3 regions of the Streptomyces sp. NPDC037421 genome follow, and region 2 is predicted to be linked to each of the others. Evidence: riboswitches for the same ligand, from Rfam matches in the RefSeq annotation. Region 2 holds a riboswitch; each other region holds the start of a gene.
What was found. Region 2 has a riboswitch for cobalamin ahead of ACZ7IF_RS01480 (ABC transporter substrate-binding protein). Riboswitches for the same ligand answer to the same signal wherever they lie in the genome.
Positions count from the first base shown of each region.

Region 1 (5,431 bases), on a different contig from region 2:
ACGCGGTCGGTGAGCCCCCGGTCCGGGGCTCCATCGCCGTCGAAGAGGCCGCGGCGGCCAAGGACGCCGCCGGCGCCCCGGCCGGCCACACCGGTCACGGCGGCGACGCCCCCGCCGCGGAGGAGGAGGAAGAACTCGTCAGCCGTCCCGTGCAGTCCACCGTCGGTCTCGCCACCGGCGTGCTGGTCTACGGGGTCGCGCTGGGCGGCATCGCCTCCCTCGCGTTCTCCTTCGCCCTGGGCCGCGTGGGCGGGTTCAGCCCCCGGGCGACGGCGGCGCTCACGGCCGCCGGCGCCTTCGCCACCGTCTACCTGGTGCCGTTCCTCAAGTACCCGGCCACCCCGCCGGCCGTCGGCAACCCGGACACCATCGGCCAGCGCACCACGCTGTTCTTCCTGATGATCCTGCTCAGCGTCCTGCTGGGCGTCGGCGCGATCGTCCTGGGGCGGCGGCTGGCACCGCGCCTGGGCAACTGGAACGCGACGCTGGCGGCCGGGGCGGGCTTCGTCGTCGCCACCGGGCTGGCCTTCCTCGTGCTCCCGGACAACACCGACGCCGTCAAGCCCGAGTTCCCCGCCGCCCTGCTGTGGGAGTTCCGGGTCGCGTCCATCGCCGTCCAGCTCGTCCTGTGGACCGTGTTCGCCGTCGTCTTCGGAGTCCTCGCCCAGCGGCTGCTGGCCCACCGCACCGATGCCGCCGGTGCGGAAGCGACGGCCCCCCGGCCGGCGTCGGCCCTCGTCTGACCGCACGCCGCGCACACCCGCAGAGCCCCTGCCGCCCCGGACGCCCGGGGCGGCAGGGGCTCTGGCCGTTGCCCGGTCAGCCGGTGGTGAGGCCCGCGCGGACCTCGCGGGCGGCGGCCACGAGGTTCTCCAGGGACGCGCGGGTCTCCGGCCAACCGCGGGTCTTCAGGCCGCAGTCGGGATTGACCCACAGCCGCTCGGCCGGGATGGCGTCCAGGCCGGTGCGCAGCAGGGCGGCCGCTTCCCCGGTGCTGGGGACGCGCGGGGAGTGGATGTCCCAGACGCCGGGGCCGGCCTCGCGGGGGTAGCCGTGGGCGGCGAGTTCGCGGGCGACCTGCATGTGGGAGCGGGCGGCTTCCAGGCTGATGACGTCGGCGTCGAGGTCGTCGATGGCCTGGACGACGTCGCCGAACTCCGCGTAGCACATGTGCGTGTGGATCTGGGTGTCCGGCCGGACCCCGCCGGTGGTGAGGCGGAACGCCCGGGTGGCCCAGTCCAGGTACTCGGCGTGGTCGGCGGCCCGCAGCGGGAGCGTCTCGCGCAGGGCGGGCTCGTCGACCTGGATCACCGGTGTCCCTGCGGCCTCCAGGTCGCCGACCTCGTCGCGCAGGGCGAGCGCCATCTGGCGGGCGGTCTCTGCGAGGGGCTGGTCGTCGCGGACGAAGGACCAGGCGAGCATGGTGACCGGGCCGGTGAGCATGCCCTTCACCGGCTTCGCCGTCAGGGACTGGGCGTACGAGGTCCAGCGGACGGTGATCGGCTCGGGGCGGGAGACGTCCCCGGCCAGCACCGGCGGCCGCACGTAGCGGGTGCCGTAGGACTGGACCCAGCCGTGCCGGGTGGCGAGGTAGCCGGTGAGCTGTTCGGCGAAGTACTGGACCATGTCGTTGCGCTCGGGCTCGCCGTGGACCAGGACGTCGAGGCCGGCCTTCTCCTGGAAGGAGATGACCTCGCCGATCTCCGCCTCGATGCGCGCCTCGTAGCCGGCCGCGTCGATCCGGCCGGCCCGCAGGTCCGCGCGGGCCGCCCGCAGTTCACCGGTCTGCGGGAACGAGCCGATCGTGGTCGTCGGCAGCAGCGGCAGGCCCAGGTGCGCCCGCTGGGCGGCGGCCCGTACCGCGTACGGCTGCGAGCGCCGTCCGTCCGCGTCGGTGACGGCCGCGGTGCGGGCCCGGACGGCCGGGTCGTGGGTGAGGGCGGATCCGGCGCGCGAGGCCAGGTCGGCCCGGTTCGCGGCGAGTTCGGCCGCGATGACCTCCGTGCCCTGGGACAGTCCTCGGGCCAGGACGGAGATCTCCCGCGTCTTCTGCCGGGCGAACGCGAGCCAGCGGCGGACCTGCGGATCGATGTCCCGCTCGGCGGAGGCGTCCAGCGGAACGTGCAGCAGGGAGCAGGACGCGCAGACGTCCACCCGCTCGGCGAGGCCGAGGAGGGTGCCCAGGGTGGCCAGGGACTTCTCGAAGTCGTTGATCCAGACGTTGCGGCCGTCGACGACGCCCGCCACCAGGCGCTTGCCGGGCAGCCCGCCGATCGCCGCGAGGTCCTCCAGGTTGCCCGCGCCCGCTCCGGTGAAGTCGAGTGCCAGGCCGTCCACCGGCGCCTTGGCCAGGACGGGCAGCGCTTCGCCCAGCCGGCCGAAGTAGGAGGCGACCAGCAGCCGCGGGCGTGCCGGGGCGCCGCCGAGGTCGCGGTAGGCGCGGGCGGCGGCGTTCAGCTCCGCCGGGGTGCGGTCCTGCACGAGGGCCGGCTCGTCGAGCTGCACCCACTCGGCTCCGGCGGAGCGCAGCTCGGCGAGGACCTGTGCGTAGACGGGGAGCAGCCGGTCGAGCAGGGTCAGCGGCTCGAAGCCGGCGGGGACGCCCGGGGCGGGCTTGGCCAGCAGCAGGTACGTGACCGGGCCGACCAGGACCGGACGGGCGGTGTGCCCGAGGGCCAGTGCCTCCTTCAGCTCGGCGACCTGCTTGGCGGAGTCCGCGGTGAAGACGGTGTCGGGGCCGAGCTCGGGCACCAGGTAGTGGTAGTTGGTGTCGAACCACTTGGTCATTTCCAGCGGGGCGACGTCCTCGGTGCCGCGGGCCATCGCGAAGTAGCCGTCGAGCGCGTCCGTGCCGACCGCCGCGCGGTGCCGCGCGGGGACGGCGCCGACCATGACGCTGGTGTCGAGCACGTGGTCGTAGTACGAGAAGTCGCCGGTCGGCACCTCGTGGACACCGGCCTCGGCCAGCTGCCGCCAGTTCGACCGGCGCAGGCCCGCCGCGGTCTCCCGGAGGGCATCGGCGCTGACGCGGCCCTTCCAGTAGCCCTCGACGGCCTTCTTCAGTTCACGGTCGTGACCCTGGCGGGGGTAGCCGTACACGGTGGCGCGTGCTGCCGCGGCTGCGGGCTTCGCTGTCACGGAACTCTCCTTCGCGAGACGTGTCCAGGAACGTCCCGGCGACGGGACGCGGACGCGAAGGGAACGACAGAACGCGCGGACCACGCTGCGGGAACGCCGCAGGTGCCGCTCGCTGTGTACGCCGACCCGCCCACGAGGTCACCGGGATGTCCGTCCGCGGAGTGGTCCGCGTACGGGCAACGGGCAGGTCTTCGGACTCGCGGGCACGCCTGCCGGTCTCCCGGCGGGCACCTACTGGCCGTCGCTTCCCAGGACCGCTGTGCGGTCCCAGTGCGTATGACGGCGGTCGTTCCCGCTCACCGCTGCGGGGCAGTCCCGGATTCCCACCGGGTTCCCTCTTACGACGCATCCCGTCTGGCGGACGGGGCGAACCAGCTGCACCGGCCACCCTAGGCCGGACATTCGCCCAGCGGCGACCGCGTCCCACTATCCGGACGGAAATCCGAGACGGGACCGACGCGGCGTCAGGGGCGGCGCAGGCGGGGGGCCAGGGCCGCCATCGCGGCCATCAGAGCCGGCAGCACCAGCATCGCCCACCGCAGGGTCGTCGCCTCCGCCAGGGCGCCGATGACCGGGGGGCCCGCGAGGAAGCCGACGTAGCCCACGGCGGAGACGGCGGCGATGGAGGAGCCGGTGTGCCCGGGGCGCACGGCGGCCGCGTGGGCGAAGACGAGGGGGATGACCGCGGCCATGCCCAGGCCGAGCAGCGTGTAGCCGATGAAGCCCGCCGTGGTCGTCGCGTCGAGGATCGGGATCAGGGCGCCGGCACCCGCCACCACGGCGCACAGGAACGTGAAGCGGGCCGTTCCGAGGCGGGCGCGCAGCCGGTCGGCGGTGAGGCGGCCGATGACCATGCCCGCGGAGAAGACGGCGTACCCCAGGCCCGCCGCGCCCGCCGAGGCCCCGGTCTCCTCCTTCAGGTAGACGGCTCCCCAGTCGTTGACGACCCCCTCCCCCATCAGGGCGCAGAACGCCACGAGCCCCGGGATCCACAGGCCCGGTCCGGGCAGGGCCAGCAGGGGGCCGGTCCTGGACGGGCCCCCGGCCCGCGGTGGTTCGGGGGCGAGGGCCGTGGCCGCCGTCCCCGCCACCACCAGCAGCACGAGGGCGGTCACCGTGAAGTGGGCCCGGATGCCGACCCCGGCGGAGGCCGCGAGGCCGCCCGCCGTGGCGCCGGCGATGCCGCCGAGGCTGAACATCGCGTGGAAGCCGCCGAGTACGGGGCGGCCGTAGGCGCGTTCGACCAGGACGCCCTGGGTGTTCATCGCGACGTCGACGGCCGTGTTGCCGCACGCGAACACCGCCAGGGCCGCCGTCAGCACCGCGAGGTCCGGGACCAGGGGCAGGCTCGCGAGGGCGCCCAGGTAGGCGGCCATGCCGGTGCACAGGACCGTACGGCTGCCGTACCTGGCCACCAGACCGCCGACCAGCGGGAGCCCGGCGAAGGCGCCGCCGCTCAGGCCGACGAGGGCCACGGCCAGTTCCCCCGCGGACAGGTCCAGCCGGCTCTGGACGCCGGGTACCCGGGCCGCCCAGGTGGCGAAGGCCGCCCCGGTGACGAAGAAGACCGCGCAGACGGCCAGCCGCATCGTGCGCGGGCTCCGGCTCCGGTCACGGCCGGGCGGCGCCGCGCGTCCGCCCACGGTCTCGGGCTCGTTGCGCATCTACGTCCGTCCCCTTGTCGTTCGTGCCGGGCCGTACCCGGCCTGTCAGTGCGCCGAGCCGGCCGTCCGCCGGGTCAGGTCGATCAACGCGTCCCGTTCCTCGACAAGGACCTTGTACAGGACTTCGGCGTAGCGGTGCATCGTCCTCACGTCGTTGGGCGGGCCGAAGGAGCTGAAGCTCTGTCCGAGCACCAGGCGGCGCAGGCAGACCTCCTCGCTCACGGGGTACTGCGCCGGGTCGTAGTGGTGGCCGGGGCGTGCGTGCCCGCAGCTCCAGGGGCATCCGCGGCCGTAGCCGCGCAGCTCCTGGAACAGGGTCTGTCCGGGTACCGGCTGCGGCTGCCAGCGCATGATGGGCAGGCCTTCGGCGTTCACCGCCCGGGCGAGCGCGTCGCGGAAGGCGGCGACGGGGAGGTCGTCGAGACCGAGTTCCTCGGGCATGACGAGCAGTGGGTAGAAGAAGTACACGTGCGTGCGGTCCTCGGGCACGGCCGGCGTGCGGATGCCGGGTACGCCGGCCAGGGCCCGCGTGAGGGCCGCCCCGTTGGCCTGCCGGACGAGGGACATCTGCGACAGGCGGGTGAGCTGGGACCGGGCGAACGCGGCGGCGAGGACGTCGATGCGGTAGT
Region 1 is NZ_JBVJWV010000003.1:198,174-203,604, reverse strand. Features, by position in the region: gene ACZ7IF_RS06380 (CbtA family protein) at 1-743, shown strand, start outside; gene metE (5-methyltetrahydropteroyltriglutamate--homocysteine S-methyltransferase) at 820-3,138, opposite strand; cobalamin riboswitch at 3,316-3,516, opposite strand; gene ACZ7IF_RS06370 (MFS transporter) at 3,603-4,802, opposite strand; gene ACZ7IF_RS06365 (DegT/DnrJ/EryC1/StrS family aminotransferase) at 4,848-5,431, opposite strand, start outside.
Region 1: it holds a riboswitch for cobalamin, as region 2 does, so the genes downstream of both, metE (5-methyltetrahydropteroyltriglutamate--homocysteine S-methyltransferase) here and ACZ7IF_RS01480 (ABC transporter substrate-binding protein) in region 2, are expected to answer to the same signal.

Region 2 (5,431 bases):
GCAGAAGGAGGCCGCGAGGTTGAGGTCGTGCAGCACCAGGAGGGCGGTCGCGGGCAGGCCGCGGACCAGGCCGAGCACCTCCAGCTGGTAGCGGATGTCGAGGTGGTTCGTCGGCTCGTCCAGGGCCAGCAGGCCCGGCTCCTGGACCAGGGCGCGGGCGACGAGGGCACGCTGGCGCTCGCCGCCGGAGAGCTCCTCGAAGCGCCGCTCCGCGTAGCCGGCCGCGCCGGTCCTCTCCAGCGCCCCGGCCACCTGCCGCCGGTCCTCCGGGCCGTCCTGCTCCCAGAAGCGCTTGTGCGGGCTGCGGCCCATGGCGACGACCTCGCGGACGGTCAGCCCGAAGGTGCCCGTGGCGTCCTGCGGGACCACCGCCACCCGCCGGGCGCGCTCCTTGACGCCCAGCGCCGCGGCGTCGGCCCCGTCGAGCAGCACCCGGCCGGCGGTGGGCCGCAGGGTGCCGTAGACGCAGCGCAGCAGGGTGGTCTTGCCGCTGCCGTTGGGCCCGACCACGCCGACCGTCTCGCCGGGGCGGGCCGTGAGGTCGACCCCGTGCAGCAGGGTGTGCCCGTCCACCTCGTAACGCAGGGCCTCGACGGCGAGTTCCGCCGGTCCGCGCGTCATCCCGCCACCCCCTCGGTCCGGCTCGTCCTGCGCAGCATCCACAGGAAGAACGGCCCGCCCACCAGCGCGGTGACCACCCCGACCGGGACCTCCTCGGGGGCCGCCGCCGTACGGGCGACCAGGTCGGCCAGGACCAGGAAGACGGCCCCGGCGAGCGCGGCCACCGGCAGCAGCGCGCGGTGGCCGGCGCCGACGGCCATGCGGGCGGCGTGCGGGACCATCAGCCCGACGAAGCCGATGGCCCCGCTGTAGGCGACGAGCACCCCGACGACGAGGGAGGTGAGCACGAAGACGGCGGCCCGGAAGCGGCCGGTGTCCAGGCCGAGGGTGCGTGCGCCCTCCTCCCCCGCGAGCAGCAGGTCCAGCGGCCGGGCCAGGGCGGTGAGCAGGCCGGTGCCGGCGAGCAGCACGGCGGCCGGCAGGGCGAGTTCGTCCCAGCGGGCCCCGCCGAGACCGCCCAGGGTCCAGAACAGCGCGGTGCGGATCTGGTCGGGATGCGCGGACAGGACGAGGACCAGGCTGGTCAGCGCGGACAGGATGTACTGCACGGCGACCCCGGCCAGGATCAGCCGGCCGGTGGTCATGGTGCCGCCGCGCCGGGCCATGGCGTAGACGGCGACGAGCGCGGCCGTGGACCCGGCGAAGGCGGCGGCCGGCAGCCCGAGCCCGCCGGCGAGTCCGGCGGCGCCCGCGCCGAACACGATGACCAGCACCGCCCCCGCCGAGGCCCCGGAGGAGGCCCCGAGCAGGAAGGGGTCGGCGAGCGGGTTGCGCACGAGGGCCTGGAGCACGGCGCCGGCCACGGCCAGCCCGGCCCCGACGACGGCCCCGAGCAGTACGCGCGGCATCCTCACGTCCCACACGATGGAGGCGAAGGCCCCGCGCGCCCCGGGGCCGCCGAGGACGATGTCGACGACCTGACCGGGTGGGATCCGTACGGGCCCCAGGGCCAGCCCCGCCACCGCCGAAACGGCGAGCGCGGCGGCGAGGAGCACCACAGCCGGCCCGCGCCTCACGGGGCGTCGGGGTGCAGCTGGCGGCCCAGGGACTCGACGGCGTCGGCGACGCGCACGCCGAGCACGGCGGAGGAGAGCGGCAGTACCACGAACCGCCGGTTCTTGACGGCGGGAACCTCCGCCAGCGCCGGGTCGTTCAACAGGCGCTGCTTCTTGGCCTCCACGGTGGTGCCGCCGTAGTCGTAGACGAGGACGACCTCGGGTCCGCGCTCGATGACCTTCTCCCACGGCACGTCACCGAAGGTGTCCTTGAGGTCGGCGAACACGTTCGCGCCCCCGGCGAGGGAGACGATCTCGTTGCCGATGCCGTTCCCGCCCGAGGTGAAGGCGGAGGCCTCGCCGGAGTCGTAGACGAAGACGGACGGACGGGCCCGGTCCTTCACCCGCGCGGTGACGGCGTCGACGCGCCGCTGCTCCTCCCGGACGAGGGCCTCGCCGCGCTCGGGCACGCCGAAGGTCCGGGCGACCTCGGTGATCTCGGTCTTCAGCTGTTCGAGCCCGACCGGGCCCTGGGTGCAGTACTCCACGCTCAGCCGGGAGCCGATGCCGGCCTTGGCGAGCCCTTCGCGGTCCCGGCCCTGCCCCTTGTCGAAGGCGCTGGCATAACCGCCGTACACGAAATCGGGGTTGGCGCCGAGGAGCACCTCCTTCGAGGGGTACTCCTTCGCCAGCACCTTGATCCTGTCGTAGGCGGGCCGGTAGGCGGGCAGCACGGAGTCGTCGAGGTAGGCGGTGCCGGCCATCCGGTCCTGGAGCCCGAGGGCCAGCATGATCTCGGTGGCGTGCTGGTTCATGGTGACGGCGCGCTCGGGCGGCGCCTGATAGGTGCTGCTGACACCGCAGTTGGTGACGGTGTACGGGAACCCGGGCGCGGCCTGCGCACCGGCTGCGGGCCGCTCCGGCCCGGGCGGCCCGCCGCAGGCGGCGAGCGGCACGACGAGGGCGAACGGCAGGAAGGAGCGCACGGCGGCGCGGACACGCGACATGGTGAGGCCTCTCCGGGGGATCCTCGTCCCCGGTCGAAGTGAAGAGGCGGTGCGTCAGTGTCTGACTCCCGGCCCCCACGCGCACGCGGCGGCCGGTCACAGTGGCGGGACCGCACCGGATTCACACCGGTTTCCTGTCCTGCACCGCCGGGACAACCGTGCCAAGTCTGCCAGATCCGGTCTTTGCGCCCGCCGGGCGGTCCGGACCGACCGCGCCGGGAGAGCGGGTGCGGTCAGGCCGTCAGCGCCGGCATCGCCGGGATCCACTGCGCGAGCCATCCGCCCGGCTCCGCCGAGAAGTGGTCCGCGCCCCCGACCTCCCACCAGGACCGGAGAGCAGTGGTCCGCACGGTCTCGCCGGACCGCTTGTCGGTGTACTCGACGTCCCTCTCTCCGCTGGCCCTCACGGCCACCTGGCCCCGCTTGCAGGCGGCCGGGTAGTCGTTCCAGTTCACTTTTGCCTCCGACCACAGCAGTTCCTGCATGGCACCGGTCGACATGCGCTGGAGCCGCTTGTGGGAGAAGTGGGCCTGGGCCGCCATGGAGATCGAGTTCCGGACCGCGTCCCGCTGCCGCCACACGAAGTAGTTCGCGACCTCGACGGGGTCGGACATGGTGAAGACCCGCGCGTCGAAGAGGGCCCGCCGGCCGGGCCGGCGCTCGTTGAGGACCGCCGTGGCCAGCGACGCCGACACCGACAGCTGCTTGGCGACGACACCGCCGAACCAGGGCTCGGAGCCCTGACTGGCGAAGTCGGTGAGCAGCAGGCTGATCTCGTCGGACTGGTGGTAGGCGAAGGCCGTGCCGCTGACCTCGGCGCAGAGCGCCTCGGTGACGGCGGCCATGTCCTTCACGAAGTCCATGTCGAACGGCTTGTCCGCGTCACGCAGGTAGGTGTGAAAGGCCCGGCCGTCGAGGCGCAGGATCGTATAGGTGCGCCGGGGCAGGACAGCCCGGTGCGCGGCCTCGTACCGCTTCATGCGGTCGCCAAGTGCGGTCGTGTCGCTCATGCCACAGGGTACCGGGGCGCCCGGAAGCGTCACCTGCAATATCCACCGCACAGCGGGGCAGGCAGGTGACCGAGCTGAGCCACGGCCGGGGGAAGGCCGGCGTGCGCCCGGCCGCAAACGTCAAAGTCCCAGGCAGACTCGTCTGACCTGGGACTTCGGTGGTGAAGCAACTGCTCACGATGGCAGGGGTAGCAGGATTCGAACCTACGACATCTGGTTTTGGAGACCAGCGCTCTGACCAGCTGAGCTATACCCCTTCGGATGGGACACACCCTGCCATGAAGCGGCCGGAAGATCCAATCCATTTTGCGCGCCGCCGGTGGCGGGAGGGGGGCGGGCGGAGGATCGTGGGCGGGGAGGGGGCGGAACGCGGAGCCGAGGAGGAGTCGTGCGCCACCGTCCGGGGCGCCTGCTGGGGCCCCTCCTCGTGTTGCTGCTCGTCGGTGCCGGGCCCGACGGGTCCGGGGAGACGGTGTCCCTCGACGGGGACCGGGCCGGGGAGCGGCTCGACGTCACCCTGACCCGGGTCGTCGACCCCGCGGGGAGGGCCGGGTCGGACCGGCTGGTGGCGGTGGAGCTGCGGCTGGTTAACACCGGGACGGTGCCGTACGAGGACTCCCCCGCGCCGGCCGCGCACCTGCTCGACACCGAGGGGCAGCGGTTCACGGGGACGGGCACCGCGACCGGTGCCGGGCCGAGCCTGCCGGACACCGTCACCCTGGTCCCCGGGGATTCGGCCTCCGGGTTCGTCACGTTCAAGCTTCCCGAGGGTGCCCGCCTCGCCGCCGTGCAGTTCGCGCTGGACGCGGGACTGGGGGACGACGTGGGCCACTGGAGCCTTTCCTGAGCCTTGCGGCCGCAGCGCCCAATGGAACGGAACCAGCCGGAAGTTACCGCGACGCGTGTAGTGACTTAGCAGGCATTCGCCAGTAGAACTTGTTCCCACTCCATCGAGAGTGAGGAACGTCACATGAGTGACAAAAGCCTGCACAGCAAGGTATCCATGGGTGTTTCCCGCCGCGGATTCATCGCTGGAACTGGTTCTATTCTCGGAGCGATGGCGCTGACGGTCGACGTCACCCCGGCCCATGCCGAACCGGCCACCGACGCCGCCACCGGGCCCATCGAATCCGGGGCCCGCGTCCCGGTCCTCGTGATCGGCACCGGCTACGGCGGCTCCGTCGCCGCGCTGCGGCTCGCCCAGGCCGGTGTCCCGGTGCACATGGCCGAGATGGGCATGGCCTGGGACACCCCCGGCAGCGACGGCAAGATCTTCGCCAACACCACCAGGCCCGACTACCGCTCGTACTGGCTGCGCACCAGGACCAAGGCTCCGCTCAGCAACTTCCTCGGCTTCCCCATCGACAAGGACGTCCCCCGCCACACGGGCATCCTCGATGCCGAGGAGATGGGCGGGATCATCGTCTACCAGGGCCGGGGCGTCGGCGGCGGCTCGCTCGTCAACGGCGGCATGGCCGTGACCCCCAAGCGGCAGAACTTCGCCGCGATCCTGCCCTCGGTGGACGCCGAGGAGATGTACCGGACCTACTACCCGCGGGCCAACGCCGGGCTCGGGGTGGGGCTCATCGACCCGGCCTGGTTCGATACGGTCGACTGTTACCAGTTCGCCCGCGTCGGCCGCAGGCACGCCCAGCGTTCCGGGTTCCCCTTCGTCTTCGTCCCCGACGTCTACGACTGGGACTACATGAAGCAGGAGGTGGCCGGCACCGTCCCCAAGTCCGCGGTCGACGGGGAGATCCTCTACGGCAACAACGCGGGCAAGAAGTCCCTCCAGCAG
Region 2 is NZ_JBVJWV010000001.1:345,359-350,789, forward strand. Features, by position in the region: gene ACZ7IF_RS01470 (ABC transporter ATP-binding protein) at 1-621, opposite strand, end outside; gene ACZ7IF_RS01475 (FecCD family ABC transporter permease) at 618-1,619, opposite strand; gene ACZ7IF_RS01480 (ABC transporter substrate-binding protein) at 1,634-2,623, opposite strand; cobalamin riboswitch at 2,659-2,800, opposite strand; gene ACZ7IF_RS01485 (tRNA(His) guanylyltransferase Thg1 family protein) at 2,857-3,633, opposite strand; tRNA gene ACZ7IF_RS01490 (tRNA-Trp) at 3,814-3,890, opposite strand; gene ACZ7IF_RS01495 (DUF4352 domain-containing protein) at 4,022-4,480, shown strand; gene ACZ7IF_RS01500 (GMC oxidoreductase) at 4,604-5,431, shown strand, end outside.

Region 3 (5,431 bases), on a different contig from region 2:
CAGCCTGCTGTCCCGTACGGGCGGTGCGCCGACCTTCGCACTCGGAATGTCGGAGATCTTCTCGTCGGTCATCGGCGGAGCCGGGATGAAGGCCTTCTGGTACCACTTCGCCATCATGTTCGAGGCCCTGTTCATCCTGACCACCGTCGACGCCGGCACCCGCGTCGGCCGGTTCATGCTCCAGGACACCCTCGGCAACGTGCACAAGTCCTTCAAGGACGTCAGCTGGAAGCCGGGCGTGTGGCTCGCGAGCGCCGTCGTCGTCGGCGGCTGGGGCTACTTCCTGTGGGTCGGCGTCAAGGACCCGCTGGGCGGCATCAACCAGCTCTTCCCGCTGTTCGGCATCGCGAACCAGCTGCTCGCGGCGGTCGCACTGGCCGTCTGCACCACGCTGCTGGTCAAGTCCGGGCGGCTCAAGTGGGCCTGGGTCACGGGCGTTCCGCTGGCCTGGGACGTGGCCGTCACCCTCACGGCGAGCTACCAGAAGATCTTCTCCGACGACGTGAAGGTCGGCTTCTTCGCTCAGCGCGACAAGTACCAGACCGGCATCGACGCCGGGAAGGTGCTGCCGCCCGCCAAGAACATGGACGACATGCACACCGTGGTCACCAACGCCACGGTCGACGGGGTCCTGTCGGCGCTCTTCGCGGTCCTGATCGTCATCGTGCTGGTGGACGCGGCCCGGGTCTGCTTCAAGGCCGTCTCCCGCCCCGAGTCGGTCCGCCTCTCCGAGGTGCCCTGGACCGAGTCGAAGATCATCGCCCCGGCCGGGCTCATCGCCACCGCCGAGGAGAGGGCCGAGCTCGCGGCCGCCGGCCTCGACGGCAGCGGCGGCAGGGCCAAGGAGCCGGTCGCGTGAGCGGGGTGCGCGGGGCGCTGGCGAAGGCCCGGTTCTACGTACGGGAGTTCTCCGGCGAGGCCGCGTACGACCGCTACGTCGCGCACGCCCGCTCGCACGACCCGGACGCCGAGGTCCTGACCCGGCGCGCCTTCGAGCGGGCCCGCACCGACGCCCGCGAGGCGGACCCCCGCGAGGGCTTCCGCTGCTGCTGAGCACATGACGGGGCCCCGCCGGACGTGTCCGGCGGGGCCCCGTCGTGCGTCGTCGGTCACGAGGCTCGAAGACGGCGCCGGTCCCCGGCACCCGTCCGGCACACTCGGCGGCATGGACTTCGAGATCAGAACGGCGCGGGCCGACGAGTACGGGCGGCTCGGGGAGATCACCGGGGTGGCCTACAGCGGGGACGGGCTGCTGGACCTGAACGAGGACGACACCTACCTGAACGTCCTGCGCGACGTCGCCGGGCGGGCCGGCGACGGGGAGGTGCTCGTCGCCGTGGAGGACGGCCGGGTGCTCGGCGGCGTGACGTTCGCCGCACCCGGGAGCCGGCTCGCGGACGTGGCCGGGCGGCACGAGGCCGAGTTCCGGATGCTCGCGGTGGCCCCCGAGGCACGCGGCAAGGGCGTCGGTGAGGCCCTCGTACGGGCCTGCGCCGAACGGGCCCGCGCCCTGGGGGTCACGGCCCTGGTGCTGTCCACCCAGCCGGCCATGCGGGGTGCCCAGCGGATCTACGAACGGCTGGGCTTCGTACGCACTCCGGAGCTCGACTGGTCGCCGATCCCGGCGCTGAAACTGCTGACCTACCGTCTGGAGCTGTAGCCGCGCCGACACAACATGTGGTGGGTCGCGCACGGGCGGCCCCCCACATGTATGCTCATCCTCGCTGTCGCCGCAGGGGAATCCGGTGCGAATCCGGAACTGTCCCGCAACGGTATGAAAAGTCCGAGGACCTGCCGACAGTGCGCCCGGATCGACCGAACCGGGTGTCGACACGTCCGGGCCTCGCGGTTGGGCCGGTGGACGCCATGCGGTGTGTACGCGATCCCGTCGTGCCCGCATGTGCCTCCCCGCGCCCCGATCCGCCGATGACCGGGCCGAGCGAGGGAGAGCTCCCGCCGTGACCATCGCGCCTTCCGCACCGCGCGCCGAGTCCGTTTCTGGCGACACCACCGAAGGCCCGGGGGCCGCGCTGCTGCGTACTCTCACCGAGCTGACCGCCGACCTCCCCGACACCGACCCCGGCCGGGTCGCCGCCGCCGCCCTGCGCGGCCGCAGCGCCTCCGCCGACGAGGCCGAGCTGCGCGGGCTGGCCACCGAGGCCGCGGCGGGCCTGATCTCCGAGGACCCCGCCTACTCCCGCCTCGCCGCCCGCCTGCTGACGCTGGCCGTGGCCGACGAGGCCGCCGGCCAGGGCTCGGGCTCCTTCGCCGAGTCCATCGCCGTCGGCCACCGCGAGGGCCTGATCGCCGACCGCACCGCCGAGTTCGTCGCCGCCCACGCCGCCCGCCTGGACGCCCTGGTCGAGCACGCGCTCGCCGAGGGCGCGGACGACCGCTTCGGCTTCTTCGGCCTGCGCACCCTGCACAGCCGCTACCTGCTGCGCCACCCGATCACCCGCCAGGTGATCGAGACCCCGCAGTACTTCATGCTGCGCGTGGCCTGCGGCCTCGCCGAGGACACCGCGCCTGATTCGAAGAGCGGCGTCCAGGCCGTCGAGGAAGTCGCCTCCCTCTACCGGCTGATGAGCCGCCTGGACTACCTGCCGTCCTCCCCCACGCTCTTCAACTCCGGCACCCGCCACCCGCAGATGTCCTCCTGCTACCTGCTGGACTCCCCGCTGGACGAGCTGGACTCGATCTACGACCGCTACCACCAGGTGGCGCGCCTGTCCAAGCACGCCGGCGGCATCGGCCTCTCGTACTCCCGCATCCGCGCCCGCGGTTCGCTGATCCGCGGCACCAACGGCCACTCCAACGGCATCGTGCCGTTCCTGAAGACCCTCGACGCCTCCGTCGCCGCCGTGAACCAGGGCGGCCGCCGCAAGGGCGCCGCCGCCGTCTACCTGGAGACCTGGCACGCGGACATCGAGGAGTTCCTGGAGCTCCGCGACAACACCGGCGAGGACCAGCGCCGTACGCACAACCTCAACCTCGCCCACTGGATCCCGGACGAGTTCATGCGCCGCGTGAACGCCGACGCCGACTGGTCGCTGTTCTCCCCGGCCGACGTCCCCGAGCTGGTGGACCTCTACGGCGACGACTTCGACGCCGCCTACGTCAAGGCCGAGGCGGCCGGCCTGTCCAAGAAGACCATGCCCGCCCGCGACCTCTACGGCCGCATGATGCGCACCCTCGCGCAGACCGGCCAGGGCTGGATGACCTTCAAGGACGCCTCCAACCGGACCGCGAACCAGACCGCGCTGCCCGGCACCGTCGTCCACTCCTCCAACCTCTGCACCGAGATCATCGAGGTCACCAACGACGACGAGACGGCCGTCTGCAACCTCGGCTCGGTCAACCTCGGCGCGTTCGTCGCCGACGGCGAGATGGACTGGGCGCGCCTGGACGAGACCGTCCGCACGGCCGTGACCTTCCTCGACCGCGTCGTGGACATCAACTTCTACCCGACCGAGCAGGCCGGCCGCTCCAACGCCAAGTGGCGTCCGGTGGGCCTGGGCGCGATGGGCCTCCAGGACGTCTTCTTCAAGCTGCGCCTGCCCTTCGACTCGGCCGAGGCGAAGGCCCTGTCCACGAAGATCTCCGAGCGGATCATGCTGGCCGCGTACGAGGCCTCCTGCGACCTCGCCGAGCGCTCCGGCCCGCTCCCGGCCTGGGCCGAGACCCGCACCGCCCAGGGCGTCCTGCACCCCGACCACTACGAGACCGAGCGCCACTGGCCCGAGCGCTGGGACGCCCTGCGCGCCCGCATCGCGAAGTCCGGGATGCGCAACTCCCTGCTCCTCGCCATCGCCCCGACGGCGACGATCGCCTCGATCGCGGGCGTGTACGAGTGCATCGAGCCGCAGGTCTCCAACCTCTTCAAGCGCGAGACGCTCAGCGGTGAGTTCCTCCAGGTCAACGCCTACCTGGTGGAGGACCTCAAGCAGCTCGGCGTGTGGGACGCGCAGACCCGCGAGGCGCTGCGCGACTCCTCCGGCTCCGTCCAGGGCTTCGGCTGGATCCCGGCGGAGGTCCGCGAGCTGTACCGCACGGCGTGGGAGATCCCGCAGCGCGGCCTGATCGACATGGCGGCGGCCCGTACGCCGTACCTGGACCAGAGCCAGTCGCTGAACCTGTTCCTGGAGACGCCCACCATCGGCAAGCTCAGCTCGATGTACGCGTACGCCTGGAAGCAGGGTCTGAAGACCACGTACTACCTGCGTTCGCGCCCGGCGACGAAGATCGCCCGCGCCGCGTCCGGCGCCGCCGCCGTCCCGGCCGCCGCCGCCCCCGCCCAGCTGCCCCAGGCCCTCGACGCCGAGGCTCTGGCCTGCTCCCTTGAGAACCCCGAGTCCTGCGAGGCCTGCCAGTAATGAGCTCCACCGACAAGAAGAACCTCCTGGACCCGGGCTTCGAGCTCACGCTCCGCCCGATGCGCTACCCGGACTTCTACGAGCGCTACCGGGACGCGATCAAGAACACCTGGACGGTGGAGGAGGTCGACCTCCACTCCGACGTCGCCGACCTCGCGAAGCTGACGCCGGCCGAGCAGCACATGATCGGCCGTCTGGTCGCGTTCTTCGCGACGGGCGACTCGATCGTCTCGAACAACCTGGTGCTGACGCTGTACAAGCACATCAACTCCCCGGAGGCGCGCCTGTACCTGTCGCGCCAGCTGTTCGAGGAGGCCGTGCACGTCCAGTTCTACCTGACGCTGCTCGACACCTACCTGCCCGACCCGGACGACCGCGCGGCGGCCTTCGACGCGGTGGAGAACATCCCGTCGATCCGCGAGAAGGCGCAGTTCTGCTTCAAGTGGATGGACTCGGTCGAGAAGATCGACCAGCTGGAGACGGCCGCCGACCGGCGCCGCTTCCTGCTGAACCTGATCTGCTTCGCCGCGTGCATCGAGGGCCTGTTCTTCTACGGTGCCTTCGCGTACGTGTACTGGTTCCGCTCGCGCGGCCTGCTGCACGGTCTGGCGACCGGCACGAACTGGGTCTTCCGGGACGAGACCATGCACATGAACTTCGCCTTCGAGGTCGTGGACACGGTCCGCAAGGAGGAGCCGGAGCTCTTCGACGACGCGCTCCAGCAGCAGGTCACGGACATGCTGAAGGAAGCCGTCGAGGCGGAGCTGCAGTTCGGCCGCGACCTGTGCGGGGACGGCCTGCCGGGCATGAACACCGACTCGATGCGCGAGTACCTGGAGTGCGTCGCCGACCAGCGCCTGGTCCGCCTCGGCTTCCCGCCGGTGTACGGCTCGCAGAACCCCTTCTCGTTCATGGAGCTCCAGGGCGTCCAGGAGCTGACGAACTTCTTCGAGCGCCGCCCGTCGGCCTACCAGGTCGCCGTGGAGGGCACGGTCGACCTGGACGAGGACTTCTAGGCCCCGGCCGCAGTTCCGGACGCCGTTCGGCATGCCGACGTC
Region 3 is NZ_JBVJWV010000017.1:70,255-75,685, reverse strand. Features, by position in the region: gene ACZ7IF_RS23670 (carbon starvation CstA family protein) at 1-859, shown strand, start outside; gene ACZ7IF_RS23665 (YbdD/YjiX family protein) at 856-1,053, shown strand; gene ACZ7IF_RS23660 (GNAT family N-acetyltransferase) at 1,166-1,660, shown strand; adenosylcobalamin-variant (AdoCbl-variant) riboswitch at 1,725-1,801, shown strand; gene ACZ7IF_RS23655 (ribonucleoside-diphosphate reductase subunit alpha) at 1,959-4,373, shown strand; gene ACZ7IF_RS23650 (ribonucleotide-diphosphate reductase subunit beta) at 4,373-5,389, shown strand; gene ACZ7IF_RS23645 (hypothetical protein) at 5,386-5,431, opposite strand, start outside.
Region 3: it holds a riboswitch for cobalamin, as region 2 does, so the genes downstream of both, ACZ7IF_RS23655 (ribonucleoside-diphosphate reductase subunit alpha) here and ACZ7IF_RS01480 (ABC transporter substrate-binding protein) in region 2, are expected to answer to the same signal.